4 regions of the Chryseobacterium cupriresistens genome follow, and region 1 is predicted to be linked to each of the others. Evidence: riboswitches for the same ligand, from Rfam matches in the RefSeq annotation. Region 1 holds a riboswitch; each other region holds the start of a gene.
The links. A riboswitch is a leader RNA that binds a small molecule or an ion and turns the genes downstream of it on or off. The one in region 1 is predicted to bind S-adenosylmethionine.
Positions count from the first base shown of each region.

Region 2: it holds a riboswitch for S-adenosylmethionine, as region 1 does, so the genes downstream of both, ACLI50_RS21620 (alpha/beta fold hydrolase) here and ACLI50_RS20880 (TonB-dependent receptor plug domain-containing protein) in region 1, are expected to answer to the same signal.
Region 3: it holds a riboswitch for S-adenosylmethionine, as region 1 does, so the genes downstream of both, ACLI50_RS16335 (SusC/RagA family TonB-linked outer membrane protein) here and ACLI50_RS20880 (TonB-dependent receptor plug domain-containing protein) in region 1, are expected to answer to the same signal.
Region 4: it holds a riboswitch for S-adenosylmethionine, as region 1 does, so the genes downstream of both, ACLI50_RS20020 (TonB-dependent receptor plug domain-containing protein) here and ACLI50_RS20880 (TonB-dependent receptor plug domain-containing protein) in region 1, are expected to answer to the same signal.

Region 1 covers NZ_JBKKJT010000011.1:89,096-97,292, forward strand. The annotation lists gene ACLI50_RS20870 (T9SS type A sorting domain-containing protein) at 1-1,792, shown strand, start outside; gene ACLI50_RS20875 (alpha-amylase family glycosyl hydrolase) at 1,986-4,823, shown strand; SAM riboswitch class I at 5,083-5,187, shown strand; gene ACLI50_RS20880 (TonB-dependent receptor plug domain-containing protein) at 5,281-7,734, shown strand; gene ACLI50_RS20885 (APC family permease) at 7,742-8,197, shown strand, end outside.
Region 2 covers NZ_JBKKJT010000012.1:107,671-115,867, reverse strand. The annotation lists gene ACLI50_RS21640 (fatty acid desaturase family protein) at 1-888, opposite strand, end outside; gene ACLI50_RS21635 (homocysteine S-methyltransferase family protein) at 972-1,982, opposite strand; gene ACLI50_RS21630 (O-succinylhomoserine sulfhydrylase) at 2,019-3,179, opposite strand; gene ACLI50_RS21625 (ACT domain-containing protein) at 3,304-4,842, opposite strand; gene ACLI50_RS21620 (alpha/beta fold hydrolase) at 4,848-5,786, opposite strand; SAM riboswitch class I at 5,847-5,954, opposite strand; gene ACLI50_RS21615 (MGH1-like glycoside hydrolase domain-containing protein) at 6,143-8,197, shown strand, end outside.
Region 3 covers NZ_JBKKJT010000005.1:416,957-425,153, reverse strand. The annotation lists gene ACLI50_RS16345 (hypothetical protein) at 1-206, shown strand, start outside; gene ACLI50_RS16340 (RagB/SusD family nutrient uptake outer membrane protein) at 323-1,816, opposite strand; gene ACLI50_RS16335 (SusC/RagA family TonB-linked outer membrane protein) at 1,835-4,768, opposite strand; SAM riboswitch class I at 4,852-4,950, opposite strand; gene ACLI50_RS16330 (type II 3-dehydroquinate dehydratase) at 5,195-5,602, shown strand; gene ACLI50_RS16325 (hypothetical protein) at 5,667-6,104, shown strand; gene pckA (phosphoenolpyruvate carboxykinase (ATP)) at 6,154-7,770, opposite strand; gene ACLI50_RS16315 (GYDIA family GHMP kinase) at 7,898-8,197, opposite strand, start outside.
Region 4 covers NZ_JBKKJT010000010.1:37,561-45,757, reverse strand. The annotation lists gene ACLI50_RS20030 (TonB-dependent receptor domain-containing protein) at 1-1,264, shown strand, start outside; gene ACLI50_RS20025 (DUF5694 domain-containing protein) at 1,296-2,135, shown strand; gene ACLI50_RS20020 (TonB-dependent receptor plug domain-containing protein) at 2,193-4,937, opposite strand; SAM-I-IV-variant riboswitch at 5,234-5,331, opposite strand; gene ACLI50_RS20015 (outer membrane beta-barrel protein) at 5,450-7,675, shown strand; gene ACLI50_RS20010 (HesA/MoeB/ThiF family protein) at 7,868-8,197, opposite strand, start outside.

The sequences.
Region 1 (8,197 bases):
CAACTCATTGTCTATAAGTCCGAACGGAAACAGTATTTATTATACCAATCAGCTTGGTTATCCAGGCTCCGGGATGGAAGTACGCTTATTTACAGGGTCTTTATGGTCTCAGCTTCCGAATGTTACAGACAGTTCCGTTAATTATCAGGCTTCTGCCGTTTCCTCTGATAATATCATTTTCACGTATGGTTCTTATGGTTCAGGAACGGTTAAAAGATATTCCGGAGGAGCATGGGAGCAGATAGGAAATGCAGGTTTTTCGGGCGGTGCTGACTTCGCTGAAATGGTCATCGGAACCAATAATATGATCTATACCTGTAATGTTTCCGGAGGGATAAAAGTATATCAGAACAGTACAGATGCAAGTTCAGCACAAAACTGGAGTCTGGTAGGCGGAACAGCTGCAGATGCTTCTTCATCAGGAGAGCAGTATAATGCTGATATTGCTTTAGATGGAGCAAACACAATCTATGTTGCTTATGTTTCCAACTCCGGAGGAGGAAGGAAGTTGAATGTCAGAAAGTTTGACGGAAACTCCTGGGTGCAGGTTGGAAATGCCAATTTTTCTGAGGGAAGAGTACAGCATGTTGCCTTAGCCGTAACAGAATCAGGAAAGCCATATGTGGTAGCCAGCCGTTTTGAAAATGATAATTTCCTGAGAAATACCGTTTATCAATTAGACGATTCACAAAACTGGGTTCCTTTTGGAGGAGATTTTGTTTCAGCTGGAGAGGCAAAATACAATGATTTAGCAATAGATAAGGCACAAAATTATCTTGTTTTGGCTTATTCCGACAATACAGCAAAGGTGAAAAGAATTTCTCTGAACCTGAATCCACAAACATGCAGCAACACAGACCCTGGAGCTAATGCAGGAGACATAGGCTGTGTAAGTTTTATGTATCGTGGACAACAGGTTGCTTATACTACGGTAAGAGGAGCAGATGGAAAAATATGGCTTCAGCAGAATCTGGGGAGCTCACAGGTGGCTTCATCATCAGCTGATGCGAATTCTTATGGGGACCTTTTCCAATGGGGAAGATGGGATGATGGTCACCAGCTTAGAAATTCTCAGATCGTACCGGCTCCATCACCTAATACTCCGGAAGGAACAAATACCACTGCGGGAAGTTATATTGCAGGATCTCCAGGATGGTGGGCAGGTTTTGCAGGTTCAGATACGTGGGTAGGAGTATCTGTTGCGGATGTGAATGCATCCGCCGGAATAGATCCATGTAAAGCAATAGGAGCAGGATGGAAATTGCCTTCTCAGGCAGAGTGGACTACTTTAATTGGAGCTGAAAGTATTTCTAACCCAACAACGGCTTATAACAGTCATCTTAAATTACCGGCAGGAGGCTACAGAAGCTCCAGTGACGGGAACTTTACTTTTGTAGGGCAAAGAGGATATTTCTGGAGTTCTGATACATCAAGTCTGGGAGGGAAATATCTGTATATCGGATCAACGATTGCCAATCCATCTGCCGGAGCTATGAGAGGGCAGGGGTCATCAGTAAGATGCATCAAGCCTACCTCTTCTTTGGGTACTTCAGAAATCAAACTGAATCAATCTGTCATTGGAATGTATCCTAACCCAACTAAAGGAATTCTTATGATTAAAGCTGATTCAGGAATTGAAAAAGTAAACATTGCCAATGCTGTAGGGCAAAGAATGAATGTACAGTTCTCGGATCGTCAGATCAATTTGACTGAACTTCCTTCAGGATTATACATCGTAGAGTTAAAGTTAAAGAACGGACAATCAGTTTCTAAAAAGATTATAAAGGAGTAAGCGGATCTCAATACCAAAGATTTCGCCAAAAGAAATTAGTTCATTACAATTACTTTTATTGGAAGGCTCATGAAAATTTCATGAGTCTTTTTTTATTATTATTTCTCCCAAAAAATAGAAATATTTGATGAATACTGAACAGGAATAGTGGTCATGAAGAAAAATTTATACTATATTCGATAAAAAATAATAAATGAAAAAGTTTTATTCTGTTGTTTTTCTGTTGATTACCATGGCTGTATTCGGACAGATCAATTATACAATTTCTCCTGATCCGTTCAACGAAACAGATGTGATCACGCTTACTGTTCCCGGGGATCAGATTGATGAGTCTGCGTGGGGCGTTTCCAACAACGCCATTTATATCTGGACATGGTCGTTTGACACCAATTATCAGAATAGCCAGGATTGCCCTACCAATGGCAGCTGGAACAATTCCAATGATCTGAATAAGCTGAATTATAATGCAGCAACAGACAGTTATTCACTCACTTTTACACCAACTTCTTTTTATGGAAGAACAGGAATCGGAAGATTTGGGTTTTTATTAAAGGATAAGACAGGATCTCATCAGACCTCTCCAGACATTTTTGTGAATGTGGGTACTTTAAGCTTAAATCTTACCAATCCGCTGGCCAATAGCCTCACTTCAGTTCCTGCAGGAAATTCCATCACCATTACGGCGACGGCAAGTACCAATGCTACATTTCAGCTAAAAGCCAACGGAACTGTTGTCAATTCAACAACAACGCCTTCACAGTCTTATTCTTACAGTTATACGGTTACCCAGGATGCAAATATGGAACTTGTGGCGACACAGGGAACCACTTCCAAAACGGCAGCATTCATTGTACAGGTTCCGAGAAATGTTGTTTCCCAGGCAATACCCAACTGGATCAGACAGGGAATCAATTATCATCCGACCGATCCAACCAAGGTGGGACTGGCTTTATATGCTCCGGGAAAAAATTTTGTACACGTCATAGGAAGTTTCAATAACTGGACGGTAAATGATACCTATTTAATGAAAAAAGACACCACAAATCCCGATCTGTACTGGATTGAGCTCAATGGAATTACACCTCAGCAACTCCATACCTTCCAATACAGAACCAATGATTTGAGAAAAGTAGCAGATCCCTATTCGCCACAAATTCTTTCCTCTTATGATGATCCGTGGATTTCCGCTTCTACCTATCCAAACTTACCTGCATTTCCTGCCGGACAGGGTTTTGAAGTGTCAACATTTAAAACAGGCCAGGCCGCTTATAACTGGCAGGTTACCAATTTTCAAAGACCTGCGAAACAGGATCTTATAGTCTATGAATTATTATTGAGAGATTTCACACAGGAAAAGAACTGGCAGTCACTGATCAATAAAATTTCCTATTTAAAGAATTTGAAAATCAATGCTATAGAACTGCTTCCCATCATGGAATTTGACGGAAATCTTTCCTGGGGATATAATACTTCTTTCCATTATGCATTGGACAAAGCCTATGGAACTCCGGAAAAATTCAAAGAATTTGTAGATGTATGCCACCAGAACGGAATTGCAGTCATTCTGGATGTCGCATTTAATCACGCAACAGGACGTTCACCTCTGGTAAGACTCTGGAATATTGATCCGGATGGTGATGGCTATGGAAATGTTGCAGCCAACAACCCTTACTTTAATCAGGTTCCGAAACATTCATACAATGTATTTAACGATTTTAACCATACCAGCCTTTCAACGCAATATTATGTTGAAAGATGTCTTGAGCAATGGCTGACTGAATATCACATAGACGGATTCCGTTGGGATTTAACCAAAGGATTTACGCAAAGCTGTTCTGAAAATGATGAGGCCTGTACCAATGCCTACCAGCAGGACAGAGTGGATATCATGAAAAATTATGCTGATAAACAATGGGCCATTGATCCCAATTCTTATATGATCTTCGAACACCTTGGAACTGATGCAGAAGAACAGCAATGGGCGAATTACAGAATAGCAGAAGGAAAAGGCGTTATGCTTTGGAATAAACAGACAGATCCTTACAATCAGAATACGATGGGATATAAGGAAAACAGCAATTACGACCGAATGAACCACAGTCTTCACGGATTTACCAATATGAGTGCCGTAGGCTATGGAGAAAGCCACGATGAAGAAAGACTGATGTTTAAAAACCTTGCATACGGTGCAGCGAACGGAAGCTATGATGTAAAAAACCTGAATACCGCTCTTGAAAGAATGAAAACATTCGGGGCCACGTTCTTTACTATCCCTGGTCCGAAAATGATCTGGCAGTTTGGAGAATTAGGATATGAATTCAGCATCAACAGATGTGCAAACGGTACGATAGACAGCGGATGCAGAACCGATGAGAAACCTGTTGCATTTACGCTCGGATATGATACTGATCTGAATAGAAAGGCGGTCTACGATACATGGGCTAAAATCATCAACATCAGAAACAGTCATCAGGTCTTTAAATCGAAAACCTATAGTATAGAATCCAACAATCTTACGAACGACCCCAATGGTCTGATCACAAGAATTTATGTATATGATGCCTCTATTACAACAGGAATAAAGAATGTTGTCGTATTGGCCAATTACACGACTTCCGCACAGAATGTAGTGCCTTATTTCCCTTACACAGGTCAATGGCAGAATCTGATGGACAACAGTATTTCAAATGTAGCTTCCACAACAGCTCCAATCACTTTACAATCGGGAGAATTTAGAATCTTTGGTAATTACGCGGGTGCTTTGTCAACAGCAGATGTCAATGCCGCCAACAAATTATCTCTTCAGATTGCAGATAATCCTGTCCGAAATGGAATCGCTAAACTGGTTTTCAATAAAGCAAAAAATGGGGAAATTTCAATTTTTGATATGACCGGTAAAAAACTGGATACTTTCAAACTCGATAAAGAGAGCGGAACTTATAATTTGAAGGTTGATTATCCGGCAGGCACGTATCTTGTGCGGTTGAAATCAGATACAGGAATAGCCATTCAAAAGATGATTATTAAATAAAACAAAAGATTTAGTTGTCTAGACTTATAAAAAATATTTAATATCTTAAAAACCATTAAGAAGGTTTAAGAAATAAAGTATAGTTAAGGTTAATCATTCTGATTTTTAAGTTTCTCTTAATCCTTTTAAACTCTTATTAAATCTTAATGGTTCAAAAATAAAAAGTTTAAACAAGTTCCATACAAAATAAAAGGCAAATTTGCAGATCAGCAGATTTGCTTTTTTTGTAAGTTCAGAAAAATAGTCTACTTTTGCCGTAGATTTATCAAGAAAGGTGGAGGGATTTGGCCCGGTGAAACCTTAGCAACCTGCACAATTCCAGCGTGTAAAGGTGCTAATTCCAACCCTTTGGGAGAGATAATTGAAGTCAATACTCTATATGAATTCCATTTCTTGAAGTCTTGTGTATCTGCGGAAAGATCCGTCAGATTGGTAGTATTAATTGGCAAGAACAAAAATGAAAAAATTAAGCACAGCTGTACTATTGCTTGGAGCAATTCTGGTAGCTGCTCAGGAAAGTGAGGAAAAAGGAAAACAGATCGAAGATATTATCATCGTCGGAAACCGTAATGTCAAAAGAACAAAGCTGGAGACACCGGTTCCTGTAGATGTAATTAATATTGACAAAATCCAGAGAAGTTCTCCCCAAATGACTGCTCAGGATCTCCTTAATTATGTGATTCCGTCGTTTAATGCAGTGAGGCAGTCTGCTTCTGATGGCACAGAGCATATTGATCCCGTAACATTAAGAGGAATGGGCCCTGATCAGGTTCTCGTATTGCTTAACGGAAAAAGAAGACATACAACCTCATTGGTCAATTATCAGAATACTGTAGGAAATGGTTCCGTAGGAACAGATTTGAGTACCATTCCCGTAATTGCTATTGATAGAATAGAAGTGTTAAGAGACGGAGCTGCTGCACAATATGGTTCTGATGCTATTGCCGGAGTGATCAACATAATTCTTAAGAAAAATGCCGGAGCTTCAGCAAGCCTTACTTACGGATTAAGTGGAAGAAATGATGGAGATACGTATCAGGCAGGAGTCAACTACGGAGCTTCATTAGGAAAGAAAGACGGTTATATCAATCTTTCCCTGCAATTAAGCCACAGAGGAAAAACCACAAGAACTCAAAATCACGATCTGGATATTTTCGGAGATAATTTTGCGTATGAATTTGCAGGTGACGCTGAAGCGGTAAAAGCAGCCAGAGCTGCGGATGATGCCGAAATTGAAAAAAGAGGGTTGACCCGTGATGATTTCAATTTTCAGATCGGAGATGCCCAGATCAGACAGGGACAGTTGTTTTTCAATTCAGAATATCCCTTTAATGATCATTTTAAACTCTATTCTTTCGGAGGATTCAGTATTAAAGAAGGAGAAGGGTTTGGTTTCAGAAGACTGCCAAGCGAAAAGTCTAATGTGGTTTCATCCATTTATCCGAACGGTTTTCAGGCGGTTCTTGGGTCTCAGGTATATGATGTTTCCTATGCTGTAGGTGCAAAATATAATGTTAACAACTGGCTATTTGACCTTAGTAATACATTCGGGAGCAATACCTTCAATTATAAGGTAAGCAACACCAATAATGCTTCTCTGGGAGCAAAATCACCCACAAGTTTTTATGCAGGCGCCCATAGTTTCCTTCAGAATACCATTAATCTTGATGTTTCTAAAAATATAAACCGTTTCAATATTGCGTTCGGTGGTGAGTTCAGGTTTGAACAATACCAGATTAAAGCGGGTGACGAAGCATCCTATACCCAATATGACATCGATGGAAATGTAGCTACTGAAGGATCAACAGTACTTGGTGCGGGAGGATCTCAATCCTTTATTGGATTTTCTCCCAACAATGCCTTGAAGAAAGACAGGCATTCCACCGCAGTATATGCAGATGTTTCCTATGATTTGGATAAAAAACTGAATATTGATGCTGCTGCCAGGTTTGAAAATTATTCAGATTTCGGAAACACCTTGAATGGAAAACTCGCGGTACGATATGAGTTTGTAAAAAACTATGCGGTAAGAGCCGCTGTTGGGACAGGATTCAGGGCTCCTTCACTTCAGCAGCAGTATTTTAATAATTCCTATGCAGATATTTCTACTTCCGGTTCAAAGATTGTTACCAAAGGAATATTCAGCAACGATAGTGAAGCTGCCAGAATTCTTGGATTTGATAAACTCAAGCAGGAAACTTCTGTCAATGCAAGTGCCGGATTGACGTTAAAACCATTAAAAGGACTGTTCATTACAATAGATGGCTATTTTATTAAAGTAAAAGACAGAATAGTTATTACAGGTAATATTACAGATCCAAGATTATCAAATCCTGCTGTAGTTGGGCATGGAAATGAAGTAGAAAGCGGAAGATTCTTCGCCAATGCTATTGATACAGAAACGAAAGGAGTAGATGTAGTGGTTTCCTATGACTGGATTCTTGGGAATGGAAAATTAAATATGAATCTTGCCGGAAACTATACGGAAACAAAAATCACAGATTTTCATTTTCCTGAAAACTTAGGAACGCCTCAGGATCAGTTTTTTGGTCCCGATCAGATCAATATCATTGAAACACTGTCTCCAAAAACAAAAGCTTCATTAGGATTAAATTATGGAATAGGAAAATTCAGTTTTCTCGTAAGAAATACCTATTTTGGTAAGGTAATAAGAGATGGTTATCCGTTTGGAGACGTGCAGGAATTCTCACCAAAAGTAGTGACAGACATCAGCGTTGGGTATGATATCACCAAAAGTATCAATTTTACAGTAGGGGCCAACAATATATTTGATGTCTTTCCGGACCGCCAGATTTATAAAAATTCATATTATGGAGTATTCAAATATGCGCCTGTGCAGATGGGAACGCTGGGGAATTATTTCTTCGGAAGGCTTAATTTTAATTTTTAATCATTAAATGAGTACTGCCTCACATCAGATTGGCTGGAAAACAGCCGCAGCCATCGTCGTTTCCAATATGATCGGAACAGGGATTTTTACCACCCTGGGATTTCAGCTTTCCGATATTACCAACACCTACAGTATTTTCCTGCTATGGAGCATCGGAGGGGTTCTCGCTTTGTTTGGGGCATTTTGCTACGCAGAATTGGGTTCCCATTTTAAAGGAAACGGAGGCGATTTTATTTATCTTAAAGAAACCTATCATCCGATTTTCGGATATCTCATAAGCTGGATTTCGCTCATCATAGGATTTTCCTCTCCCGTAGCGCTGGCTGCTTTGGCTATGTCAAAATACCTTTCTGTATTTGATTATAGCTTTGGAAACGGATTTGCCATAGCCGCGATATTCCTGGTGGCAATTGCATTATCATTCAGCCTGAAAACATCCAGCAGGTTTCACAACTTTTTTACA
Region 2 (8,197 bases), on a different contig from region 1:
CAACACATTTCTTACCAACCAGTTATTTTCTTTGAGATCATTGGTTACTTCCAGCTGGTGACGAAGCCAGCTAAACGGCAGACCATTCTCTTTATTTAATTTTGGAAAGGCATTATCAGGAAGCGGATGCAAAGGCAGTAACACAAACAATGCAAAAATACTTGCTGAAATTACCTGTAAAAACCACGCTCCTAAAGCCAATCCTATTGATACTTTAAAGAACACCACAGGAACCACAATCTGATAAAAGAAATAGAACAGCTTATAGCTTATCATTTTTACTTTTTCAATGGTGGGAATTTTTCCCTGGGTTTTTAAAATCACTCTTTCTTTATCAAAGAAGTCTCTGAAGTCTCTTATAAACATCCAGTTGAACAAATACAACGGATATACTAAAAAGAAAAACTTATCCTGATACTTCTGTATACCTTTCGCTTTGATCCACGGTACGATTAAAAGCAGTCCGCTCTGTTCGATATCCGTGTCCCATCCATCTACATTAGGATAGGCGTGATGGCTTGCGATATGTCTTTTTTTCCAGATATAGGAGTTGGCACCTATAAAATCAAAAATATGAAGAATCAGCCCATTGAGTCTTTTACTCTTATAAATGTTATTATGGGCCGCTTCGTGGATTAAGTTTAAATAAATTAAAACCAGAGAGATTCCCATTAAAACAAAACTCAGAATATAGATCCAGTGTTTTTCAGCATTCAAAAGAGCCAGAACATATAATCCCAGATAGATCATCGGCAGAATAACTGCTTTAATCTGAATATAGATGTCCCTGTTTTCAGAAATCCCTTCCACCCTTTGGTTTACTTTCTTCCTCAACTCATTAAAAAGCTTAACATCTTCTGAATCTTTTAAGTAAATCGGCTTTTCCATTACATTAAATTTTGTGGTTTATTTAAAGATAATATTTATAACCGAGCCTTCATTCTTGATTTTAATTAAAAAAATCTATCAAATCAGACAAATTCTTTCAATTTTCTAGGCGGATAATCTTTCACCAGATCTGCAATCGCCCTGATATGCTCAGGGGTAGTTCCGCAGCATCCTCCAATAATATTGATTAATCCTTTCTCTACATATTCTTTAATCTGTCTTGCCATGTCCTCAGGAGTTTCGTCATATTTTCCGAAAGCATTTGGTAAACCGGCATTCGGATATGCTGAAACATAGAATTCTGAATTATGAGCCAGTGTTTCAAGATAAGGAGTCAGCTGATCTGCTCCCAATGCACAGTTGAAACCTACACTTAATAAATTCAGGTGGGAAACTGAGATCAGAAAAGCTTCTGCGGTCTGTCCGCTCAAAGTTCTTCCGGAGGCATCGGTAATGGTCCCTGAAACCATGATCGGGATCTCAATTCCTCTTTCGTCCTGCAGTTCATCAATAGCGAATAAAGCAGCTTTTGCATTCAAAGTATCAAAGATGGTTTCTACCAGAAGGATGTCTGAACCCCCATCCAACAAAGCTTCACACTGTTGTTTGTAAGCTACTCTCAATTCTTCAAAAGTGATGGCTCTGTATCCCGGATCATTCACATCAGGACTTAAACTTGCTGTTCTGTTTGTAGGTCCGATAGATCCTGCTACAAATCTCGGTTTGTCTGGATTTTTCGCAGTATACTCATCACAGGCTTTTCTGGCAATTTTTGCTGACTCATAGTTCAGGTCGTATACCAGATCTTCCATGTGGTAATCTGCCATCGCAATGGTAGTTCCTGAAAATGTATTGGTTTCAATAATATCAGCTCCGGCTTCCAGATATTTCTTATGAACTTCTTCAATCGCCTGAGGCTGTGTCAGAGAAAGCAGGTCATTGTTTCCTTTTACCGGATGTTCCCAGTCTTTGAAACGCTCTCCACGGTAATCTTCTTCTTCGAATTTGTATCTCTGAAGCATGGTACCCATCGCTCCGTCAAGAATTAAAATTCTTTCGGATAAAGCTTTATATAATTGTTCTGAATTTTTCATTTTATCGATTTTAGGTAAAGCCTGCAGCTGTTTGAATTAATCCAAAGCTTGTTTTAAATCTGCAATGATATCATCCACATTTTCCAATCCTACTGAACAACGTACCAGTCCTGCAGTAATTCCTACTTCATTTCTTTCGTCGTCTGATAATTTGGAATGCGTTGTAGAAGCCGGATGCGTAACGATCGTTCTTGTATCACCTAAGTTGGCAGACAATGAACACATTTGTATCTTATCTAAAAAGTTTCTTCCTCCTTCTATTCCCCCTTTTATTTCAAAGGCCACAATATTTCCTCCGAGTTTCATCTGCTTTTTGGCTACCTCATAACCAGGATGGGATTTCAGGAATGGATATTTTACCAATTCAACATTTGGATGACTTTCTAAAAACTCCGCTACTTTCAAGGCATTCTCACAATGCTTTTCTACACGGATAGCCAATGTTTCCAAACTTTTTGATAATACCCAGGCGTTGAAAGGAGACAATGCAGGCCCTGTATTTCTTGCGAAAAGATAAATTTCTCTGATCAGGTCTTCTTTTCCTACTGCTATTCCTCCTAAAACTCTTCCCTGTCCGTCAATCAGTTTCGTTGCTGAGTGTACAACAATATCTGCACCATATTTGATAGGCTGCTGAAGATAAGGTGTTGCAAAACAGTTATCTACAATAAAAATAAGGTTATGCTTTTTTGCAATTTGTCCGAAAAACTCCAGATCCAGAATTTCGATAGCCGGATTGGTAGGAGTTTCAAGGTATAAGATCTTTGTATTAGGTTTGATGTATTGCTCCACATTCGCTGCATCTTCTGCTTTGAAATAAGAAGTTTCAATATTCCATTTCGGGAAATATTTGGTAAACAAAGTGTGTGTCGACCCGAACACCGACTGGCAGCTTACGATATGATCACCAGCATTCAATAACGCCGCAAATGTAGAATAGATGGCGGCCATTCCTGTCGCAAAGGCATATCCCGCTTCTGCACCTTCCATTTTAGCAATCTTATCTGTAAATTCTGTTACATTAGGATTGGAAAAACGGCTGTATAAGTTTTTTGGTTTTTCTTCTGCAAAGCTTGCTCTCATATCCTCCGCATCCTGAAATATAAAACTGGAGGTAAGATATAATGGTGTAGAATGTTCGTCAAACTGGGTTCTTTCCGTCTGGGTTCTTATTGCTGATGTTTCAAAATTTTCCATATAGTTTTAATTAATTTACCAATATAGCAGTCTAACAATGTACCAATTAAAATCTTCGCTTTGCTCAGAATAACGACACAAATTATTGGTAAACTGATACATTATTAGATTGTTATATTAAATATTATTTTGTTTCACTTACTCTTAAAATATCTCCGAATACTCCTCTTGCGGTTACCTTTGCACCAGCTCCGGCTCCCATAATCACGATTGGATTTTCTCCATAGCTTTCTGTGTAGATTTCAAAGATGGAGTCTGAACCTTTCAGTTGTCCCAATGCTGAAGTTGCAGGAACAGAAACCAGTTTTACATCCAGTTCACCTTTATCTTTCTGTAAATCTCCGTGTAGATCTCCCACATATCTCAATACATGTCCGGGCTCCTGGTTTTCTTTTATTTTCTGATATTCTTCGTCCAGTTCTTCCAGTCTTGAAAGGAATTCTGATTTTGAAACCTCCAGTAAGCTTTCCGGAACCAGGTTTTGAATATTGATATCTCCGAACTCGTTGATTAAGTCTAATTCTCTTGCAAGGATCAATAATTTTCTTGCTACATCGTTTCCTGATAAGTCTTCTCTCGGATCCGGTTCTGTATATCCTTTCTCCAAAGCTTCGTTGATAATGGTTGAGAATTTATCGTCCCTCAAAGAAAAATTATTGAACACATAACTCAATGTTCCTGAGAATACGCCTTTAATTCTTGTGATATTTTCTCCTGAAAGGTGTAATAACTTGATGGTATCAATTAACGGTAATCCTGCTCCCACATTGGTTTCATACAGATAACGTCTGTTGTTTTTACTCAACGTATATCTTAGTTTTCTGTATTCTTCAATTGGAAGGGTATTGAAGATCTTGTTGGAAGACACCAGATCAAACCCGTTTTCTGCCAGGGCGTGATAGTTTTTTACAAAATCTTTGCTTGCGGTGTTATCCACAACAATCAGATTCTCCAGTTGATTTTCGTTAGAGAAATTAATCAGTTCTTCCACGTTTGACGGTCTTTCTGCTGTTAAAACCTCATCCCCCCAATTGGCATCAAATCCTTTTTTGTTGAAGGCAATTTTCTTTGAGTTGGCTACTGCAACTACTTTAAGGTCTATTTTTTTACGTTTTTTAATTTCTTCTGCAGATTCAAGTACCTGTTCTATCAAGGTTTTTCCTACATTTCCATGGCCAATAATGGCCAGATGAACGGTTTTCGGTTTTTTGAAAATTTCAGATTCTATGATGTTTCTTGTTTTTTCATCCTGTGAAGACGTCACTACGATATTGACTCTGTTTTCTCCTGCTACCTGGTTCAAAAGCAATGGAAAAACATTATTTCTTGCCAGCTCAGCAAAGACTTTATTAAAATCTTCTGCTACAAAACCAATGACAGAAACATTATTGATACTATAGATCTGGGAAACTTTTCCTGACTTTCTTTCTGCTTCAAATTCATCGATAAGACAAGCCACTGCCTTCTCTGCATCATTTTCATGAACCAGGATAGAAATTCCGTTTTCTACGGCCTGCTGAGAGATTACTCCTACACTGATACGCGCCAAAGTAAGCGCTTTAAAAATTCGTCCGTCAATCCCGATTTCTCCCAGGAAATCTTCTCCTTCAAATTTAACGATTGATCTGTTCTTCAAAAATTTTATTTCGTTAGCATTTTTCATTACTTCTATAAAATGTTTTTAATGATATTATTTAATTGTTGATATTCCATTAGGAAGGCATCATGCCCGTGTATAGATTGGATCTCGTGATAAGAAACATCTTTATTTTTCTCTTTTAAGTTTTCAAAACACATTCGGATTTCAGAAGCCGGGAAAAATAAATCTGTATCTACGGAGATCATGTGCATTCGTGCCTGTATGTTCTCCAGTGCTGTATCAGCAGCATTTATATTCATCAAGAGATGATTCATCAATTTGTAAGCTTTTAAACTAAATCTTTCGTTTAGTGCATTACCATGATAAACCAGCCAGTCTTCTGATTCCAGGCGTTGTTTGTCCTGATTATATTGGTTTTGAAATCTGTCATTGAGCGACTGCGGTGTTCTGTAGCACAACATGGCATGAATTCTTGCTTTCTGTAATGGTTCTTCCTTATCATTTAATAAAAATTTCTGAACCAGACACTGTGCATGAAGCCAGTCGTGTGTTCTGTAATCGCAGGCAATAGGAATAAAAATCTCAGCAAGATCCGGCTGCTGGGCAAGCATTTCCCAGGCAATACCTCCTCCCAGAGAGCCTCCTATAATGGCATATAAATTTTTGATCTGTAAAACTTCAAGTCCTTTCAGAAATATCGCAGCGATATCTGAAGGAGTAAAGTCTTCATAATCTTCAATTAAAAAATCGTCGTATCCGTTTCCTGGTATATTGAAGCACAGAACGGTATATTGATCGGTATCAACAATCTGATTTTTTCCCACCAGCTGTTTCCACCAGCCTTTTTCTCCGGATACGTTTGAATTTCCGGTAAGAGCATGATTGATTAAGACAACAGGGGCTGTAAACAGATCTTTCCCAAAAAGCTGATAGCTTAATGAGATATGGTATTCCTTTTGGGAATGAGTTTGATACGTAAGATTAATATAGTTTAGTTCTGTTTTCAATTCTATTAAATTTTAATACAATTGAAAATGCCACAGGAAATGGCTGAAAAGAACTTCAGTAAGTTATCTGTCCAAAATTATTTTGGTAGAACGTAGCACCTTCTTTACTTGCGCAAAGGGTTGCTAAGGTTTCATAGGGTCTAATCCCTCAACCTTTCTTGATAACATTTTCAATATTTGAATGAACGAATGGTGCAAAGGTAGTTCTTTTCTTTTAATTTCAAAAAAAAATTATTTTAATATTTAAAAAAGCCCTTAAATACAAGTATTCCAAGAGTATATTAATAATTATTCAGATGAAAAAAATTGGAATTACTTCTCAAAAAAACTAACTTCGTATGGAAAAGTGATGAGATATGACCGCCGAAAAAGATAGATTACAAGATACCAAATGGAAAAACTGGGGACCTTATGTAAGCAACCGGCAGTGGGGAAATGTACGCGAAGATTATAGCCCGAACGGGAATGCCTGGAATTTCACCAACCATAATAATGCAGAAAGCTATGCCTACCGTTGGGGTGAAGAAGGTATTGCCGGAATTTCTGATGTAAAGCAGCTTTTATGTTTTGCTTTTTCGTTCTGGAACAAGAAAGACAAAATGGTAAAGGAACGATTCTTTGGTTTGAGCAATCCTCAGGGTAATCATGGGGAAGACATCAAAGAAATCTTTTATTATCTGGATAATACACCTACTCATAGTTATATGAAAATGGTTTATAAATATCCCATCAATGAATTTCCTTACGATGAACTTGTTGCAGAAAACGGAAGACGCAGTAAAAAGGAACCGGAATATGAAATTTTCGATACCGGAATTTTCGATAATGATGAATATTTTGATATTTTCATTGAATATTGCAAGGCCGATCACAATGATATTCTTGCCAGAGTAACGGTCTGTAACCGAAGTCAGCATGAAGCACCTATTCTGGTAGCGCCTACTGTATGGTTCAGAAACAACTGGAAATGGGGATACAACACCTATAAGGCAGAGCTTAATGCTTCTCATGACGGAAGTATCAATATTGGACACGACAGTATCTCCATTAAAAAACTTTATTCCCGAAATACCAATGCACAAAGCGTATTTTGTGATAATGAAACCAATACTTCTAAGCTTTACGGAGCTCCTGCAGGTGAAAATACATATTTCAAAGATGGCATCAATCATTTTATTACCCACCAGGCAAATACGATTAATCCCGCAAAGAAAGGGACAAAAGCTTCTTTCCTGATCGATGAGCTTATCGGAGCCGGAGAATCAAAGGTTTTTGAATTCAGATTGTGCCCGGATGAAGCCGATGAGCCTTTTGAAAACTTTGATGAAATTTTCAATACCCGGCAGACTGAAGCTGAAGAGTTTTATCAGGAAATTCAGAGTGATACCGTTAACGAAGATGAGAGAAATGTACAGAGACAGGCTTTTGCCGGGCTTCTCTGGAACAAACAGTTTTATCATTATAATATCGGAAAATGGCTGAAAGGTGATCCTAATTTTGAAGCGCCAAGAAATTTCAATGAATATGTAAGAAATACAGAGTGGAATCATCTGCATAACAAGGATATTATTTCCATGCCTGATAAATGGGAATATCCATGGTATGCAACGTGGGACCTGGCGTTTCACTGTGTTCCTTTTTCCATCATCGATGCAGAGTTTGCCAAGGGACAGCTGTTACTGCTTACGAAAGAATGGTATATGCACCCTAACGGACAGCTTCCTGCCTATGAGTGGAATATGAGTGATGTGAATCCGCCGGTGCACGCATGGTCTTGTTTCCGTGTTTTTAAAATTGATGAAAAAAATAACGGAAAGCCGGATTTATTATTCTTAGAAAAAGTATTCCAGAAACTCCTGCTTAATTTCACGTGGTGGGTGAACCGAAAGGATAAAAACGGAAAAAATATTTTCGGTGGAGGTTTCCTGGGTCTCGATAATATCGGAGCTTTTGACCGGAATATGGTTTTAAAGGATGGCCAGCACCTCGAACAGGCAGACGGAACCAGCTGGATGGCCATGTATGCATTGAATATGATGCGTATTGCGATGGAACTTGCCCAATATTATCAGGTGTATGAAGATATGGCCATCAAGTTTTTTGAACATTATCTTTATATCGCTGAGGCTATGGAAAATCTGGGCGAAGGCACAAAAGGTCTCTGGAATGAAGAAGACGGATTTTTCTATGATGTATTGCAGCTTGGAAACGGAGACAGTGTTTCTTTGAGGTTAAGAAGTATTGTTGGTTTGATTCCTATGTTTGCTGTTGAAATTGTAGACCATCGCTTACTGGAAAAGATGCCGAATTTCAGGACCCGAATGGAGTGGATCTTAAAAAATAAACCGGAGCTTACCAAACTCGTTTCCCATTGGGACGAGGAAGGACACGGACGAAAACACCTTATGAGC
Region 3 (8,197 bases), on a different contig from region 1:
GAGGAAAAAATTCTGTTTATTACGGAGGAAAATATAGAATAAAAAATAATGAGATTTTTATCGAAGAATTCATTCCTGCTTCTCAAGGTAAAACAAAATGGTATACCAGGAGAGTAACTAACGGTAAAATAGATGGTAATAAGATTATTTTTAATGAAGGTTTAGTTTCCATTTTTGAGAAAAGAAAAACTTTGCCCGTAAAATAACAAGATCTTTAATTGGAGAGTGGATACTTTTCAATGACTTATACAAAAATTCTTAAAGACAAAAACCACCGCAAAAAGCAGTGGCTCAAAAAATCAATCTAATTATGGACTATATCTCATAAATTCGGGTTATTCTCAAATTCCCTTTGTGGAATACTGAATAAATAATAAGTACTGTTTGGGGTGAAAGCAGTTTTATCTGGGAAATCAAGAACGGAATGTCCTTTACCGTCTACTGTTTTCACGGTTCCGTCCGGTGTAGTGATCTGAACTTTTATCGGTTTGCCGTCAGCATCTACAAACGGTTTTCTTACTACTGTACCCTGCGTTCTGATGATATCTGAAAGGGAGAATCCTTCGCCGAATAATTCTTTTCTTCTTTCAATCAGAACGGCATCTACTACTGCATTCTGTGACAATGATCCAGAATAAATATTAGCATTTCTGGCAGATTTCAACTGGTTCAAGACTGCTACCGCTTGAGGAACATTTCCGTTTCTGGCTTCCGCCTCAGCTTCGATCAGGTACATTTCAGCAGCTCTCATGTACACAATATCTGCAATAAGGGTTGGCTTAAACTTAAATTTGGCATACCTCAGCAATCCTTCTCTACCTTTCTGTCCGTCCCATGAAAATAACTGGTATCTGATGTCATTGGTATCAAAAAGATCTTTAAAATAAGGATCCGCCATAAAGCTGTAATAATAACTTCCTGAGGAAGATACATCCAGATAATGGAAGGCATAACTTTCATCAGACTGTTCCTGGGTCTGTGCATGTCCCCAGATCCATTCTGCGTTGTTGATATCATTGAAACCTTCTTTATACTTTTCCGGAGCCATCAGCGGGAAACCTTCCCTTGCAATTTTTGCTGATGCTGAAGCTTTGCTCCATTCTCCTGTATTCAGGTAAGTTCTTGCTAAAAGTCCGTTTACCACAGAACGATTGATCTTATCCTTATTATTTCTTGTATAATTTTTCAATAGGTTATCGGCGTCGGTAAGATCACTTTTAATCAATGTATAGATTTCTTCAAGGCTTGCTCTCTTCTTCCCTACTGTGCTTGTTGTGGAAGGTTCTGTATAAATCGGGGCTGTCAATGCTGATTTGTCTTTAAGATAGCTGAACTGATAAAAGCTTGCCAGATTCAGGTAACAGAAAGCACGTAAGGCTTTTGCCTGGCCTTTTACCTGATCCTTTTTCTCCTGGCTGCCTTCTGTGCCATCAATTCTTGTAATCACATTATTCATATTATTGATAGTGGAATACAACATAGTCCAGATAAACAGCGGGCGGCTTGCTGTACTGTTAACCATTTCTGTAAAGGCATAGGTAGAAGCGAAACCATACTTATTGGTCAATACTGCCACATCACTTCCCATAGCATCACTGGCTCTCAACACAGTGGAATACCCGATATTGGCATAGGTTGTTCCGTCATTATTAAACTTTGCCCAGGTACCGTTCACTACCGTCTCAGCACTTTCGGCTGTTTTGAAAACTTCTACACTGCTGGCCTGATCAGTAGGAGCTGTATCCAGCTCGCTTTCGCAGCTTGCCAACGACAAAAATCCGATAAGAGCAAATGATATATATTTTAATTGTTTCATTGTTTCAATTTTAAAAGGTTAAAGCGTTGCCTGAAGACCAAAAGTGATTGTTCTCATGGCAGGATATCTGTAATACGTGGTTCCGTCCAAAGCCTGCTCAGGATCCATTCCTTTATGTTTATAGAAGGTCAGAAGGTTTTCTGCCTGAATATATATTCTGAATTTTTTCAATCCTATTTTCTCAAAATAATCTTCAGGGAGTGTATATCCTAAGCTTACATTTTTAAGTCTTGCATAAGTACCTGAATACAGGAATCTTGAAGACGTTGATGTCCAGTTATTCGTTGTTGTGCTCAATGCAGGAACATCTGTATATGGATTATCCGGTGTCCATCTGTTCAGAATTTCAGAACTCCATGCACGTCCTCCGGCACTTCCGTTATGCATAATGGAAGTATAATCGGTATCCAGAATTTTCCCTCCGATTTTGAAGGTCAATAATCCTGAAAAATCAAAATTCTTATAGGTGATACTTGTGCTGATTCCACCTGTCAGTTTAGGCAATGCAGAACCTTGCAATAGTTTTGTCGCTTTTGAGTATTCTGAAGTCGTTCCTTCCACTGAATTTCCACTGGCATCGGTAGAAACTGTTTTCCACAATGGCTTTCCATTGCTTGGATCTACACCTACCCATTCCGGAATAAAGAAATCATATACAGAACCTCCTACCGTTAACAACTTGCTACCCACCACAAGAGAACCTCCTGGCAATTTGGTTACTTTGTTGTTTAAAGTACTTAGATTAACATCAACATTCCACTGGAAATCCTCAGTTTTAACAGGTGTTGTAAATAATGAAAATTCAAACCCTGTATTCTGAATCGTTCCGATATTCGCCGGATAATCACTGATCCCCAACGACGGCGCAACCGGCATATTAAACAGAAGATCCTGGCTTTTTCTTTTGAAGTATTCGATATTTCCTTTAACCCTGTTATTCAGAATCGCGAATTCCAATCCTACGTTTAAATTAAGGTTGGTTTCCCACTTCACATTATTGGTTGATGTTTTTTCAAGGGTTGTTCCTGGTTCTCCACCAAGACTGATAAATCTGTACAACTCCTGATAAGCGTAATAAAGCGGTTGTCCGTTAGGTCTAAGTAATTTATCATTTCCTTGTCCTCCGTAACTGGCACGCAATGTCAACTGATTGAAAACATTCAGGCTTTTAATAAATTCCTCATTCGAAATTTTCCACGAACCTCCCACTGACCAGAATCTGCCCCACCTGTTATCTTTCGCAAATCTTGAAGAGCTGTCTGCTCTTCCCGATGCAGATAAGAAGTAAGTATTATTGTAGTCATACTCTACTTTTCCAAGGAAACTCAATAAGCTTAATTTATTACTGTTTCCACTGAAACTTCCCAGCAGAGAAGCAGCATCCGGCTCATAGTAATAAGGCAGTGAAAACTGACTTCTTGTTCCTGAAATCGTCTGATAATCGTATTTATAGAATTCATGTCCTGCTAATGCATTAACATGATGCTTTCCAAACTTTTTATCATACGTCAGAATATTGCTGGTTGTATAGGAAAGTGTTCTGGTATTGGTCTTCGTCACCGAACCTCCAATTTCCGCACCTTGCCCAAGTAATGGATTTGAATAATAATGTCCGTTATAATTCACCAAATCAACTGAGAAGCTTGTTTTGAATTTCAGTTCCGGCAAGAAAGTGAATTCCATGAATCCTTTTCCTGAAAAGTTATCTTCTTTATTTTCGTTTTTATCTAAAGGCAACGTTGCAGCAGCATTCTGATTTTGAAGTGCATTTGTAGGTCTGTATTTTCCAAAATCATAAATTGGATTTCCGTCAGCATCTAAAACGTAAGTTCCGTCTGCATTTCTTTCATAATAAGGATAGAATGAAGGAATAAACCTTGCGGCATTGATGATATTGCTTGCCTTGGAATCTGAAGAAGTTGGTGCCTGCTGAATACTGTTCGTATAACTTAAGTTTACTCCAACATTCAGCCATCTTTTAACTTCGGAATTAATTTTAAGCCTGGTATTATATCTTTTAAAACCAGATTCAATGGCCATCCCTTTATCATCCAGATAACCAAGGGAAAAGAAGTAATTACTTTTCTCACTTCCTCCGCTGATATCAAGATCCATCTGGTTTCTTGATGCCACTCTCTGTAGAATATCTCTCCAGTCATCATTCCAGAGTGGTGATGCCCCTGACAATAATTTTCCATCTGTTCCCACCGGTTTTGGATAAGCAGTTCCATATGGATTAATTCCAAGGGTAGAAACAAGATTATCTGTTGCCATCTGAGCAGCCTGCTGAGAAGAAACTTTACCGGACTGATATCCGTTTCTTAATGCTTCCCAATATAATTGAAAATATTGATCCGTGTTTACCTGTTCATAATCTTTGACAGCTCTTCCTGAGAATCCCTGGCTGATATTAAAATTTACTCTGGCTTCTCCTTTTTTTCCTGATTTTGTAGTGATGATGATAATTCCGTTTGCCCCTCTTGAACCATACAAGGCACTTGCTGTAGCGTCTTTCAAAACACTGATGGATTCAATATCACTTGGGCTGATAGAGTTAATATTTCCGTCAAAAGGAATTCCGTCTACTACGTATAAAGGATCACTGGAAGCACTGATGGAACCGATTCCTCTGATTCTGATAGTAGAAACCGCACCCGGCTGCCCTGAGGCACTGGTGGTCTGAATCCCTGCAACCTGCCCTTCCAATGCTTTGGTAATATTGGTTACAGGTCTGTTATTGATTTTATCACTGGAAATGGTGGCTACAGAACCGGTATAGCTGTTTCTTTTTGCTTTTCCGTAAGCTACCACTACGACTTCATCAAGCTCCTTTTCATGAAGACTATCTTTTTTCAGTCTGGAATTCTGTGCACTTACACTGGTGACTCCCAGAAAAAAAGCCGCAACCGGAGGTATCCAGGCTTTAGAATTAAATAAATTTTTACTAATCATAATCAATTTTATTTATCATATATTAAAATTTAACCCTTTGCAGAAAAGTCAGCAAAGGGCATCGATAAATACGATAAACCAAATGCTTATTTTTCCTTAAAAGGCTGAACGTAACACCTTGCCCCAAGGGTAGGTTGTTAAGACTTCACAGGGTCAGTTCCCTCCATCTTTCTTTATAAGCCGATCGAAATATGGTTGCAAAGCTAAAAACTTTTAGTCTACAAAACAAGTAGACTTATTATTTTTTCATGATAAATTTTTAATAATTAACATAAAATTTTAATAAAAGCCATAACAATAAGGAGTTGTAAGCTTTATCATTTATTTAAATATGACAAATATCATTATTAAAAACTCAATTGAAACAAATCTACATCACATTGAAATTTTTGGCCATTAATTAAAAAAAGTTTTTAATTTTATGGTATGAGAGTTTTAATCATCAACGGGCCTAATCTCAATCTTTTAGGCACAAGAGAACCGGAAATCTATGGAAATGTTTCTATGGAAAGTTATTTGGAAAATTTGAAATCCGAGTTTCAGGCTCATGATATAAAATATTACCAGTCTAATATTGAAGGCGAGCTTATTAACAGGCTTCAGGAGGATGACTTCGATGCAGTAGTGATCAATCCCGGGGCTTATACTCACTATTCATATGCGATTGCAGACTGTTTAAAAAATATCAGAAAACCTAAAGTAGAAGTTCATATCAGCAATATCTATAAAAGAGAGGAATTCAGACAGAAATCTGTAACAGCAGCTAATACGGATGCAGTCTTATCAGGCTTTGGAATGGATGGGTATCGGTTGGCCTTATTAAGTTTAAAATAACTTATACTTTTTTATTTAACCACGGATTTCACAGATTTTCACAGATGATTATGAAAAATAATTTATGAAGATAAAGGATAAGATTTACTGTAAAAGCATTGGGGTAAATTCCAGACAATTAACAAAAAGAAAATCTTATATCGTTGAAGAAATAAATGCTGAAAATATAAGAATCTGGAATGATGAAGGAAAGCTCAGATGGTATTCTAAGTTTTATTTCTGCTTGGAGAAAGAACCGGAAATTATTTCCATTCATATTGATGATGAAATAGTAGAGGATACTGAATCTGCTATAGAAGTCACCATTGAATTTTCTGACAAAACAAAATATTGGATGACCTTCACTACTCCAAAGTATTTAAATAAAATATTGGACGGAAAGTCTTACTTTTCTTCAAAGCATTTTATGATTATAAAATATCTGACTGAAGAATCAATCAAATCAACAGTCCTGAAACTGGATGAACAGAATCAATTGATTGAAAGTTGTAAAAAATACTAATAAGAAGCCTCATCAGTGATGAGGCTTTTTATATGTTGATTGGTAACTATTAGATAGTCTGTTCCTGCAATTGAGGTCCTGAAGCTACTAATTTTTTACCTTCTTCAGTATCACAATACTGCTCAAAGTTCTTGATATATCTTGAAGCAAGATCTTTTGCTTTTTCTTCCCATTCTGAAGCGTTCTCATAAGTATCTCTAGGATCTAGAATACCTGTAGAAACGTTTGGCAATTCAGTAGGAATTTCAAGGTTCATGATCGGAACCTGAGTTTTAGGAGCATTATCAATAGAACCGTCAATGATGGCATCAATGATTGCTCTGGTATCTTTTAGAGAAATTCTCTTTCCGGTACCATTCCAACCTGTGTTTACCAGATAAGCTTTAGCTCCGTGCTCCTTCATTTTACCGATTAATGTTTTAGAATACATTGTTGGGTGCAATGTAAGGAATGCTTCACCAAATGCTGGAGAGAAAGATGGCTGAGGTTCAGTAATTCCCCTTTCAGTTCCTGCTAATTTTGATGTATAACCGCAAAGGAAGTGGTATTGAGCCTGATCTTCATTCAGGATAGAAACCGGAGGAAGTACTCCGAATGCATCTGCTGAAAGATAAACTATCTTTTTGGCATGACCTGCTTTGGAAGGCAATACAATTTTGTTGATATGATAGATTGGATAAGAAACTCTTGTGTTCTCAGTGATAGATCCGTCTGTATAATCCGCTACTCCATTGTTAACAACAACGTTTTCAAGAAGTGCATCTCTCTTGATGGCAGCAAAGATATCCGGTTCTTTTTCTGCAGATAAGTCGATAACTTTAGCGTAGCATCCGCCTTCATAGTTGAATACTCCGTTATTATCCCATCCGTGCTCATCGTCACCGATAAGGTATCTTTTAGGATCTGCTGATAAAGTTGTTTTACCAGTTCCTGAAAGACCAAAGAATAAAGCTACATCCCCTTTTTCTCCTACGTTTGCAGAACAGTGCATTGAGGCCATACCTTTTAATGGAAGATAGTAGTTCATCATGGCGAACATCCCTTTCTTCATCTCACCTCCATACCATGTACCTCCGATGATCTGTAGTTTTTCAGTAAGGTTGAACATGATGAAGTTCTCAGAGTTTAATCCCTGAGCTTCCCAGTTCGGGTTGGTAGTTTTTGATCCGTTGATAACTGTGAAATCCGGCTCGCCAAAGTTTTCAAGCTCATAGTGAGAAGGACGAATGAACATATTAGTAACAAAATGTGCCTGCCATGCTACTTCAACGATAAATCTTACTTTAAGTCTCGTATCCGCATTCGTTCCGCAGAATGTATCTACTACATAAATCTTTTTAGATCCGGCAAGCTGGTTCAGCACTAGTTCTTTACAAGACCCGAAAATTTCTGCTGTTGTAGGTAAGTTTACTTTACCATCCCAGAAAATTGTATCTCTTGTAACATCATCCTGAACAATATATCTGTCTTTAGGTGAACGACCTGTGAAAATTCCTGTTTTTACTGATACTGCGCCTGATTCTGTAAGCTCAGCTTTCTCAAACCCCTGATTTTCAGGAGAAACTTCAGCCTGATATAATTCTTCATAAGAAGGATTATACACTACTTCATAGTTTCCTTTAATCCCTAATTTCTCTAAATCCTGGATGATTTTAGTGTTTTTCATTTTACTTATATTTTCTATTTCTTTATTGCTTTCAACAAAAATAATATTAATTATTTGTTAAAGGTGGTTTAAATATACTGATATAAGTCAGAATGGCAAATAAAAAAACAGGATTGTAATATATTGATTATAAACCAATTATATTATCCCATTCAAAAACGGTCGTAAAACCTTTCTCCCAAAAATAGTTCTTATAGTCCCCAAATTTCGCACTCATCACAAAATCTCCACCCCATGCACCTAAACTTTTGACAAATGAAGGGCAATCTGAGAAAAATTTTTCTCTAACTGTGAGAATTTCAAGAAAATCGGCAATTTTTCGCTCATGAATCATCATTAATGCAGAAAAATTTTCCAATTCATCGCATAACATAATTTTCTTTGTGATATCCGAAAATTCATCAACCAATTCCGGGGACTTCTTTTT
Region 4 (8,197 bases), on a different contig from region 1:
TGATCAGAAATTTGGGGAACATAAGCTCAGCATAGGTGCTAATTATTATGGAAATCTGCCCGATACAGAGGTAAATTTTACCACAAGAAATGTCGCTAACAACTCAACACAGATCGTAAAAAATCTTTCTTCAGTAGATTATAAGATCTATTCTGGGCAGGCAGATTTAACTTTAAATTTCAAAAAAATACAGTTGGAAACCGGAGCAAAATACAGCCAGTTTTCCAATAATTCGGACATCGGATATTTTAATTTTATCAATGGAAATTACACCATAGACCCTGCAAAAAGCAATCTTTTTGATTATAATGAAAAGAATTATGCCGCTTATATCAGCGTCAGTAAAGATCTTGGCGAAAAATGGTCTGTGAAAGCAGGAATCCGTTATGAATATTCACAATCCAGCGGTTTCTCTCCTTCTACACAGGCAAAATCTGAGAATAATTACGGTAAATTCTTCCCTACGGCCTATCTTTCTTATAAAGCCAATCAGGATAATCAGTTCAGCATTAATTATTCCCGAAGAATCAACCGCCCTTATTTCCGGGCTTTGGATCCGTTCCGATGGTATTCCAATCCGAACACGTATTATTCAGGGAACCCAAGCCTGCAGCCCTCTTTTAATCATAATATAGAACTTAACTATATGTTTAAAAGTAAGTTTTCTGCCAATCTTTACTACCAGAGAACAACAAATAACTTTGACCAGATCACATTCCTGACCGGAATTAACCTCATCAGTACGTTTGAGAATTACTATAATCAGGATAATTATGGTATCAATCTGAATTACACAGATACTTTCTTTAAAATCTGGGAAAGCAATATTTCGACTTCGTTCAGTTATAATGAGACTCAGATTACAAGGTTCAATCTGGTTCCTAAAAACGGACAGTCGTTTTATTATTCCCTCAATAATACATTCCAGCTCAATAAGGCTAAAACGTTCATGCTATTTGTCAACTACTGGCATAATCTTCCTTCCCGTGACGGATATACCGCTGTAAGGAACAGAGCAAGCCTTGATGCCGGAATAAAGATGAGCTTTGTGGAAAAAGCACTTCAGGTAAATCTTTCGGTGAGTGATATTTTTAAACAGTCCGGATATAAGGGTGATATGTATTTTACAGATAATACACAGTCATTCAACAACTATTGGGATGCCCGAAGAATGACACTCAGCGTTACCTATAATTTGGGAAACCAGAAAATCAAATCCAATAACAGAGCGGTGAATTTCGAAGAGAAAAACCGTGCACAATAATAATGTAACAGTAATTTAAAAAAATAAACTCATGAAAACCTTTATTTATATTTTTCTTGTATGCCTTTCTACATTGATATCTGCTCAAAAAAAGCCTTCAGATTATTTTAAAAATCCAAAGACGAAGGTTTTGGTGGTAGGCTCCTTTCATTTTGATTATCCAAATCTGGATGCCCATAAAACCAATAAAGAAGATCAGGTAGATGTACTTTCTCCCAAAACAGCAAAAGAAGTCACAGAACTGGTAGAATATATCAAAAGATTTAAGCCGACAAAGATTGCAATTGAGGCCTGGCCGGGCTGGAATGCCAATCAAAAGCTGAAGGAATACAGCGAAGGCAAACACCGTGACAAAAGAGATGAGCGTTATCAGCTTGCTATGAGAATAGCCAGTGAACTCAAAATAACTGAATTATTCAGCATTGACGCAGAATCTATTCTGGATGACCTTGAAAAACATTTTGGGAAAACTGATTCTGCATTTTTTAAAAACCTCAGTAAGGATTATGATTTCAGAAGTGATGACCCGATCTCCCAACAGTTTATTGCCTTCTACAAGAGTTCTGAGCCTAAAAATTTTAAATCTCTTCTGGACACTTTTACTTATATGAATTCCAAAGAAAGCCATCAGTACGGATACGGGGCTTATCTTAGCGGTGACTTTACACTAAGAGAATATGACGGCGCCGATATGCTCGCTCTTTACTGGTACAGCAGAAACCTGAGAATGTTCCGCAATATTCAAAATATTCCTCACAACGGAGAAGACAGAATTCTTGTCATTGCAGGAAATGGACATGCAGCAGTACTTAGACAACTTTTTACCTCTTCCGCAGAATATGAATTCATTGAATTTTCTTCACTGAAATAAATAAAAAGACAGAGATTCAGTCTCTGTCTTTTTTTAATCAAAACTTCAGTCTTTATATTAGAAGCTGAATTCAATTCTTGCAAACAAGAACCTTCCGCCTATACCATACTGGGAAACCTGTCTGGAATAGAAAAACTGGTTATCTGCTGTTAATGAACTTATTGCGGGGCTTTTAGAAGGCAAAATATTAAAGATATTATTACTTCCTACTGTTGCTGAAATATTTTTATTAAAATTATAGCCTACTGATAGGTCTGTTATCACGCGGCGGTTAAGGACGAAATGCTCTGTACTTCCTGTTACACCATCAAAGTTAGCATCCACAACATCTGCATCGGTCACTTTACCAAAGAAAGAATTACGCAGTACGAAAGTAAAGCCGGAAGCTCGCACAGTATTGCCTAATGTAGCTTTTACACGGGGTACAGCTTCTTCAAAATAGATTCTGTTCGGTTCTGAGAAATAATTATTGATCTGACTTACCAATTTAGGAGACGCGTGGATATCCCCGATTCTTTTAGTCTGATTAAAATTGATTCCCAGATTATTCTCCAGGGAAATTCCTGATGAGATTTTTGAGTTCTGGGAAATGGTGATATCAAGGCCTTTTGTCTGAGAATCTACTGCATTGGCAAAAAAGTTGGCAGCGCTGGCTCTTGCAAGATCAAAAGCATCCTGTAGAACGGCCTGATCCGAGCCAGGAGTAAAATTACCATCAGGGCGATAGAAGAGATCGGTCAGTACGACTCTGTCTTTGATCTTGATTAAATAAGCATCCGCTGTGAAAGTAAGGCTTAATGCCGGAATCTTCCAGGTAATTCCTGTACTGTAGGATTGTGAGGTTTCCTGTTTTAATTTTGGAATACCCAATGCCTGTGCAGCCTCAGAATTATTTCTGAAAGTACCCACCTGCGTTGTCTTCCCCTGCTGAATCAGCGTAGAGGTAGAACTGTAATAGATTTGTGCTAATGAGGGCGCTCTGAACCCAGTAGAAACAGCTCCTCTCCAGTTGAGATTGGAAGCCAGTTTTACATTGGTTGCCACCTTATAATTGAATGTAGATCCGAAGTCTGAATAATTCTCATACCGTACAGCTCCTTCCAATAACCATCTATCGGTAATTTCCAGTTCTGCATCAGCATAAGCTGCAATACTGTTTCTGTTTCCGGAAACTGCATTTTCAGGACTGAAGCCGGGGAAAACCTGAGCACCTGCGGGTCTTACACTTCCAAAAAAATCGGTTACTTTTTCATTTTCAGGGGTTTTGGCTGTTACTACCCGGCCATAGATATCGTAGGAAGCATAAGAGTTTTCTTTTCCGGCATTTACTTTATAATTCTCGTGTCGGTATTCACCACCAAACGCAATGTTCAACCCTTTCAGAACATCATATTTCTTAGAGAAATCAAGGTTGACAGTATTTTGTGAGAATTCAGATCCTCCAGCATCAAAGGTTCTTGGAGAACTATCTGTAAGTGATGCATTAAAAGTATTGACAACACCAAAACCGAAAACATTTTTCCCGAATGTGTTACTGAAATCCACATTCCAGCCATCCCATTTTCCTTTAATTCCGGCTGCAAGGGAATAATCATTTACAGTGGCTTCAATCTGAGGCAGATATCCGTTGGGAGTAACTGCATTGATATTCCTTTCATTATTTGGAAGCCTGTAAAATCCTCCTGCATTACCAAGACGGTAACTGTAGCCACCAAATGAATAAACCTTCCAATCCTCATTTACAGGAATTTCAGAATTGAAGAAGAGCTGTCCGGACTGCAGTTTAGACTGCCCTGCTCTCAAACTGAAATCTTTTCTCTCCAATCCTCTGTAATTAAGCTCCTCAGAGGTAAAATCTTTACCCAATATTTTTTGAAGCTCAGAAATGCTGTTTGCCCCGGAAATCTGAGATTGAAAATCAGGTGCAAAATATCCAACCTTAGTTGCATACTGTTTAATGGTATTGATGATTTGCTGAGTATTGGAAGTATTGGTAATGTTTTTATACAAGCCGTCAATATTCACTCCATCCTGTAATGCCCGGTAATTAATGGCATTATAGGCGTTGAAAATATCTCCTTCCCTCACTCCTGCTCTGGAATAAGGATCACGGTATTGGGCGGAACCGGTAACATTAAAAAATCCGGTTTTACCTATTTTAGTGCCATAATTAAGGTCTACAGAAACAGTCTGTCCGTCTACCCCTCCGGAGAAATTATTGGCAACAGGTGAAGCATATCCCCCTAAGAATACCTGTCCGGAAAATCCCAGCCTTTTTTTCAGTCCGAGGTTTAGCACCCCCGCAATGGCATCAGATCCATACTGGGCAGCAGCTCCATCCCTTAAAACTTCTATTTTTTCCAATGCAAAAGCAGGAATAGCATTAAGGTCGGTTCCCACAGAACCTCTTCCCGGCGTAAGGGTAACATTAATCAGTGAAGACTGATACCTTCTTTTTCCGTTGAGTAATACCAAAACCTGATCCGGTCCTAATCCTCTCAACAGTGCCGGATCCACAAAATCAGTTCCGTCATTTACAGTATGTGATGTGGATGAAAATGAGGGTACGATATAGTTTAAAGCCTGGCTGATATTATTCGTCGGGCTCTGTTTTAAAATTTTAGATATATTAATGATGTCCACCGGAACAGGAGTATCGGTCAAAGATCTTCCGGAACCCCTTGATCCAAGGATAACCACATCTTCTATTTTCTTCGATTGTAAAGTGTCCGTCTGTGCGTAATAAAATGAAGAAATAAGCACGATAGAAGGAATAAAAATTCTTTTTTTGAAATTATGCATGTTTGTTGTGTACTTTTTTGTTGATGAAATTTGTTTTTTAAGCAATACAGATCCTGTAGCCCTAAATTGTAAGGTTACCATAGAATTCGAAATGTTTGTATTATTTTTTAGAAATAGAAAAGGCTAGAAACAACAACACATGCGCATGTAGAAATGGCATGAGAACATATCAGAGTAATGAAGGCTCACTTCATGATCTGAAGAATAAAAAATTACTGATGGAATGTGATTTCCCTTGTCTTTAAACATTTGATTTTAACTTTAAAACAAAAATTCAAGATGGGAGTAATGATAGAATGATAAACATTTTTTCCGGAAGATCCGGCTTATCGATTGCAGCACCTTGCTTGTTTTTGCAGGTTGCTATCCCATCTAGAGATTCTTGATAATTACCTGGCAAAGATATAATTATTTCCGAAATAAAAAAAATTTAGCCTAAATTTTCGATTTTCAACATTTTAGCGTAACAAATTATCTTTTTCAGCGTCTAACCGGATAACAGTAAAAACATTATGAAAAAAACAATTTTCGCTTTATCCTTATTAAGTTCTGTTCTTATTTTTTCTCAGGAAAAAAATAAGAAACCTCAGGAAAAGCAAATTGAAGGCGTAGTCATTACCAAAACTAAAAAAGCCGTTGAACAAAAAGCAGACCGTACTATTTTTGACTTTTCTGAGCAGCCTCAGCTGAATAACGGAAACGTTCTGGAAGGAATTAAAAAACTTCCGGGACTTGTATCTACCGATATTGCCGGGATGATGTATCAGGGAAAAATGCTGGAAGTATATCTTAACGGAAGACCTCTGAACATCACTTCCAATGAATTGAACTCCTTCCTTGAAGGAATGCCGGCCAATTCCGTAGAGAGAATTGAAGTGATCACCCAGCCAGGTGCTGAGTTTCCGGCAACTTCCGGAGGTGCCATCATGAATATCATCACCAACAAAAATGCAAATAAATATTTAACCGCTACGTATTCAGGGAATTATTCTTTTACAAATTACGACAAGTATAGAAGCAGAACGACCAACTCCGTTAATTTAAATGCCAGAAATAAATATTTCGGATGGCAGCTGAATGTTGGGCAGAATTACCGTGAAAGTATGCTGAATGGCCAGCAGGATGAGCTTCTAACAAGCCATACCGATAGATACGCACGCGGATATTTTGCAAAATCCGGATTAACTTTTGATCTGGGACAGGACAGGTTATTATTGAACTACGATATTTATCACAATAATAATGACAACTATACTTTAAGTGACGGGCATGGAGATTTACCGTTCAAGAGAAACCCGAAGGATTTACAAGAAGCTTTTTATACTTCTTCTGACGTTGCCCATACCAATAATTTAAGACAGGAAGCAGTTGTAACCTATCAGAAGCGTTTTGCTGACAAATCTCAAAAACTGGATTTCCAGTTTGGATATACAAGATCAGACAGCAAATTTTCTCAGGATAATTACTTTCAGGATGGAACATTTGTAGCTTATCCCAATGAGCCTCTTGATAGCCCTACCAATGGATTAAAGGATATTCTGAATAATAAATCTGTGATGAATATTGCCAACTTCAAAGTAGATTACGCACAGCCGATCAAGCTTCTTGATGGTGGGAAAGTAAGTTTTGGAGGATTATATGAAAGGCAGGATTATGATACAGAAAGTTTTGGACTGACCAATCTGGAATATCAGAGACAGACTGCTTCTACGTATTTGGAGTTCCAGGCTAAACTGAAAAAGTTTGATTTCACGTTGGGATCCCGTGCTGAAAATTATGATATTTCAGGGATAACAAGGTATTTTGATAAAGATACAAAACTGGTGGAAGCTGATTTGATTCCTTTTAATAAGTTTAAGCTGTTCCCGAACGCAAGTGTACAGTATAACATGATGAATCAGGTTTATATTGCCGCGAATTACAACAGAAAAATCAGTCTGCCAAGTATTTCTGCCCTGAACCCGAATAACGTAACATTCTCCGGACCTAGTACAGAAGTAAATGGTAACCCGAATCTACAGCCTACTATTTTTGATAATTATGAATTGAAAATATCAGCTTTTGACTATGCGTTTATCGGGTATAGCGTAAGCTCGGCAAGCAATCAGGTAGCACAGATCATCCGAAAAGACGGAAGGAAACTCTTCAATGAGCAGGTGAATATTTCCAATATGAAAATTCACAATTTCAATGTGGGGCTACCGGTTCCTTTTATGATTTTCAGTAAGCCTTTGAGTGAAATCATGAAATTTAATTTCAATCCGGATAAAATTAACTTCATGTATTTATATGCAGGATATCAGAAGCATGAAATTGATAATCTGAACAATAAAGGGTTCTGGATTTTCAATATCATGACTCAGATTATTTTGCCTAAAGACATCAAACTGACAGCCAATTACAGCTATCTGACTCCAAAGGCAGGATATTTCTACTTTACTGCAGAGAAACCGTTCAACAACTCTTTTGATATTACATTGACGAAGAAGTTTATGAACAACCGTCTGACACTTTCGGTTTTTGCAAACGATATTTTCAACGGACAGGTGATGCAGGTACGTTCTAATCCGCCATCAGGAAATCCGGTGATGATCTACAGCAAATACGACACAAGAAATTTCGGACTTTCCATCAATTATAAAATTCCGACGAGAAATAAATTGGCGAAAGAAGATCCGAATATTTTAAATCAGACCAAAAAAGAAGATACCGGAGGCGTAATGCAGCAGGCACAATAATCCTTCTTTGTAATAAAATAAAAATAGGCGGTAAATAATTACCTCCTATTTTTTTGCAGGTAAGTTTTGGCTAAAGCCAATGGATGGTTTTATAAAATTAAAACGGGCTAAAGCCCGTTCCTATTGATATGTATTACTAATAAAATCGTGTTATTTGTGAAAACATTTGTGACATTAGTATTTACAATTACATCAGAAATCTACCGTCTGAAATCTCCAGTTCAGCGTGTCTACCAATGTCAACTGATTTAAACTTACCGGAAGATCTGTTATGATTTTTAATACCTGAAGCGCCATCATACTGCCTATCATTCCGGGAAGAGCTCCCAAAACGCCAAGACTGTCACAATCCGGTACATCCTCATCGAAAGGCGGTTCCGGGAAAATATCTCTTAAGTTTTTACTTCCGTTATGATTAAACACAGCAACTTGTCCTGAGAACCCTAAGATACTTCCGTAAACCAGAGTTTTATTAAGTTTTACGCAGGTATCATTTACCAGGTATCTCGTTGAAAAATTGTC